DNA from 2 places in the Brevibacillus ruminantium genome. Region 1 is predicted to be linked to the other one. Evidence: riboswitches for the same ligand, from Rfam matches in the RefSeq annotation. Region 1 holds a riboswitch; the other holds the start of a gene.
What was found. A riboswitch is a leader RNA that binds a small molecule or an ion and turns the genes downstream of it on or off. The one in region 1 is predicted to bind S-adenosylmethionine.
Positions count from the first base shown of each region.

Region 2: linked by a shared signal. The riboswitch ahead of NDK47_RS02885 (homocysteine synthase) and the one ahead of NDK47_RS02345 (sugar ABC transporter substrate-binding protein) in region 1 are both predicted to bind S-adenosylmethionine.

Region 1 covers NZ_CP098755.1:438,135-440,334, reverse strand. Annotated here, with positions in the region: gene NDK47_RS02350 (sugar ABC transporter ATP-binding protein) at 1-88, opposite strand, end outside; gene NDK47_RS02345 (sugar ABC transporter substrate-binding protein) at 168-1,193, opposite strand; SAM riboswitch class I at 1,322-1,442, opposite strand; gene NDK47_RS02340 (S-layer homology domain-containing protein) at 1,516-2,200, opposite strand, start outside.
Region 2 covers NZ_CP098755.1:552,640-554,839, forward strand. Annotated here, with positions in the region: gene NDK47_RS02885 (homocysteine synthase) at 1-1,065, opposite strand, end outside; SAM riboswitch class I at 1,144-1,251, opposite strand; gene NDK47_RS02890 (hypothetical protein) at 1,407-1,577, shown strand; gene NDK47_RS02895 (cytochrome ubiquinol oxidase subunit I) at 1,771-2,200, shown strand, end outside.

The DNA.
Region 1 (2,200 bases):
CTCCTGCCTTCAGATCAAAGTCGACGGATCGGAGCGCAGGCACACCCGAAAATGATTTGGATATGCCGTTCATTTGCAAGGTTGTCATGTCGGAAACCTCCCCTCTTTTAAGGAAGAAACCCGTTGATTCGCCATCAACGGGAAACAGCTAACGATTTATGCGTACATCACTTGCCCCACTCTTTTACGTACTCGGAAAGATCGGCCATCGTAATTTTCTTGTCTGTCGGCAAATCCTCGCGTTGAACCAGCACCGGGTTCAGCTTCACGTTGTCGGGCACTTGCTCGCCTTTGATTTTCTGGAAGACGGTTTGCGCCTGAATGCGTCCAATGTTGCCCGGGTCTACGGCTGCAGTGGCGACCCAGGAGGCAGCCGGGTCCTGAATGAATTGCAGGTCCTCATCGCTCAAATCAATCGAGTAGACTTTGATCTCGGTGCGTCCAGCCTGTTGAATCGCACGAGTCGCTCCTTTGGCGAACTCATCCCAGGACGCCCATACAGCAGTGATATCCCCTTTGTTCGGGTATTTCTTCAGGATCGCTTCCATTTGAGATTGTGTGTCCAGCGCTGTGTTGTTGGTGGCACTTCCGAAAGCAGCCACTTCCTTGATGTCCGAGTATTTCTTCAGGAAGCCTTCATAGGTAATTTGACGTTTTTCCATTGGAGCAAAGCCCGCTACCCAGATTTTCACGATGCTTCCTTTACCGCCGTTATCGGCTGCCAGCTTCTCCAGGCTCAGCTCAGCCAGCTTCTGGTCATCCTGCTCGACGACCGGCACGCCCGGCAGTTTGATATCGGTGTCAAACAGCACCAGCGGAATGTTTTGTTTGACGGCCTTCTCGGCACCCTGCTGCAGGGCTTCGGCCGTACCGTGGTCAATCAGAATGCCGTCAAATTGCTGATTGACTGCCGCATCCAGATTGGAAGCCATTTTCACGAGATCTGTATCTGCATTGAAGACGGACAACTCTCCGCCATTCTTCTCTACTTCGGCTTTCACACCGGCGATGTACTGGGCTGAGAAGGTACCGACGTTTTGCCGCATGATGAGAGCAATACGCTTGGGCTTCTCCCCGGAACCGCTGCCTCCTCCGCTATTTCCTGTGGAAGCGCTGTTGCCGCCACCGCAAGCCGTCAGCATCAGTGACAGAGACAGGACAAGTGCACCAATCACACCAAACTTCTTTTTCATATCGGAAAACCCCCTTTTAAAGATAAAACGATGCGCTTTTCAGTCCTGAAACCGGAACATGAAATCATTTTCTCCCACCAAAAAACCCCTTTCCAAATGAAAGGGGCAGAATTCCAACTAATTCGCACCTCTCATCTGTCAGGTATTTCTACCTGTTGGAGTTAGCACCTTGGCTCGAAAGATCGGTGTCTTTCGCGCTAGGTTGCCGGGCTTCATAGGGCCAGTCCCTCAGCCTTCTCTGGATAAGAGTCATATTCTTGTATCAAAACCTTTTGTATATACAGAATATAATCGCTGTTTTCCCCCCTGTCAACCGGCATTTTTATTTTTGCTGGTATTCGATCTTGGTTACCTGCCAGCCGTAATGATTGGACGAAGCTGGCTCCAACATGTAAGTGACCTGGTAGCTGCCCGTTAACGGATGCTGGTAGCTGCCCTTTGCCCAGAGACGGTTGGGATGGTTTTCATCTTTGTTCAGTGTCAGATTTCCCGCGTAGTCATGAAGCGGAAGCGGCGCAATCTCCTCCAGTGTGCGCTGGGCGCTTCTGCTGAAGAACTGGTCAATCTGCTCCTGATCTCGCTGCTGATAGGCCCGATCGGCTGCCGTCAAAAAGAGATTGGTGATCGCTTTTTGCTTTGCCGCAGTGTCATGGAACTGCTTGGGCGCATCGTTTTTACAGAAATCATAGAGACGTTTCAGAACAACCGCGAACTGGGCACGCGTCATCTGTTTATTCGGCTCAAATGTCTTTTCGCTGACAAAGAGGTTAAAGTCAGCAATCGCGGCCGCGTACGGAGAATCCGTATCGACGTATTTCCGATCTTGCTTCCACTGGTAATAGCCGGAAAAATAAGGCTCTACCTCATCTACTCGAAAGTTGGAGGTCCGCATCTTGTAGGGCGCAAGCACGTGGAAGAGAATCATGCTCGCTTCTTCCCTCGTCAGGGGCTTATGCAAATATTCATCAGACAGCCACCAGTCGCCATTCTTTTTCTGCGGCTGCTTC
Region 2 (2,200 bases), 110 kb from region 1:
CCCTTCCTCGACTCCCCCGCGGATGCCAAAGGTGAGGATGGCTCCCGCCCCTTTCGGCAGGTACTTTTGCGCCAGTTCATAATACGGGCTGCTTTCCAGTCCAGGATAGTTGACCCACTCGACGGCTTCATGCTGCTCCAGATAACGGGCGACGGCCAGCGTGTTTTCGCTGTGGCGCTCGATCCGCAGATGAAGGGTCTCCAGCCCCTGCAAGAACAAGAAGGAGTTGAACGGAGCAACTGCCGCCCCGATATCCCGCTGAAGCTGCACACGCGCCTTGATGATGTAGGCCAGCGGGCCGACTGCTTCCGTAAAGACAACGCCGTGATAGCTCGGGTCTGGCGTAGTCAGTCCGGGGAATTTGCCGTTGTTCCAGTCAAATTTGCCGGAGTCGACGATAATGCCGCCAATTGCCGTGCCATGGCCGCCGATAAATTTGGTGGTGGAGTGAACTACGATGTCAGCGCCATGCTCAAAGGGACGGCAGAGCAGAGGGGTAGCGAACGTATTGTCGACGATCAGCGGAATGCCATTTTCATGAGCGATAGCCGCAATCGCTTCCAGATCAACCACATCAATTCGCGGATTCCCGATGGTTTCCGTGAACACCGCTTTTGTTTTGTCATTGATCGCAGCGCGGAAATTCTCTGGATTGGAGGGATCGACGAAATGAACCTTGATGCCCAGTTTCCCCAGCGTATGAGCAAATAGATTATAAGTGCCGCCATACAAATGGCTGGAAGAAACGATCTCGTCTCCGGCACCCGCAATGTTCAGGATCGAGAAAGTGATGGCCGCCTGGCCCGATGAAGTTGCCAGGGCTCCGACACCGCCCTCAAGCTGCGCGACGCGCTGTTCAAACACATCCTGTGTCGGGTTCATGATGCGGGAGTAGATATTGCCCAGCTCTTTGAGGGCAAACAGGTTGGCAGCATGCTCCGTATCGCGGAACACATAAGAGGTGGTTTGGTAGATGGGGACGGCTCGGGAACCCGTCACAGGGTCAACATACTGTCCTCCGTGCAGGGCAATGGTTTCCGGCTTCCACTGTTTTTGTTCTGACATGGCTATCTCTTCCTCTCATCCATTTTATAAAAAAACAAAGCCTTCTCCTGAGAGGGAAGGCTTCGGTCATACCGCGCGGTTTCATCTCTCAGAATCAATGATTCTGCAGGATTTGGCACCAAGCGTATCAAAAACGCAGGTTGCCGGGTTTCATTGGGCCTGTCCCTCCACCACTCTTGATGAAATGTTTGAAATTTTCGTATAGCGTTTCTTATCTGCTATTATAATAGGACGATCGCCCGAGGTCAATCAAATTTCCGACTAAGCTGAGGGGAATTTCAGTGATTTTCTGTCTGTGCGTTTTCTACAGGCGCATTGTTTATGAAAGGAAGAGATCGCTTATGGAAAATGAGTGTTTTGTGGGATGGGGCACCTTGGCCTTGATTAACGCAGGCTTGGCCCAAGGGAAGAACCGCAGCGGGCTGAATTGGTTTTTTCTGTCGCTGTTTCTCGGACCGATCGCTACGCTGATCATCGTCGTCTGGGACAAACTTCCGGAAGCAAAAGAATAGAGGATAAGGGCTTACGGAAACTGCCCGGTAGGAACTTCTGCCTTATTTCCGTAACCAATTTGACCTGATTCCGTAACCAATTCGTCCTTCGTTGTTCACAGCCAGCAGCCGGAATCAGCCATATAATAAAAGTGATTGTGATCACATTCACATAAGCACTGTGAGAAGGTTGTTTTCGGGAGGGGAGACAACGATGGAACTGGATAATACCATGCTTGCACGCATTTTGACGTCGCTGACGCTGGGATTTCACATCATCTTCGCGGCATTGGGCGTCGGTATTCCGATTATCATTTCGATTGCCGAGTGGCTGGGAATCCGCAAAAAGGACCCGATGTATACACTGATGGCCCGCCGCTGGGTAAAAGGCTTTACCGTTACCGTTGCGGTCGGTGTCGTGACCGGTACATGTATCGGTCTGCAGCTCAGCTTACTGTGGCCAAGCTTTATGAAGGTAGCCGGTGAGGCCATTGCCCTGCCTCTGTTTTTGGAGACGTTTGCTTTTTTCTTTGAAGCGATTTTCCTGGGGATCTATCTCTATACCTGGGATCGGTTTAAAAATCCGTATATTCACTGGCTGTTCTCGATACCGGTTGTCATCGGTTCGACGGCTTCTGCTTTCT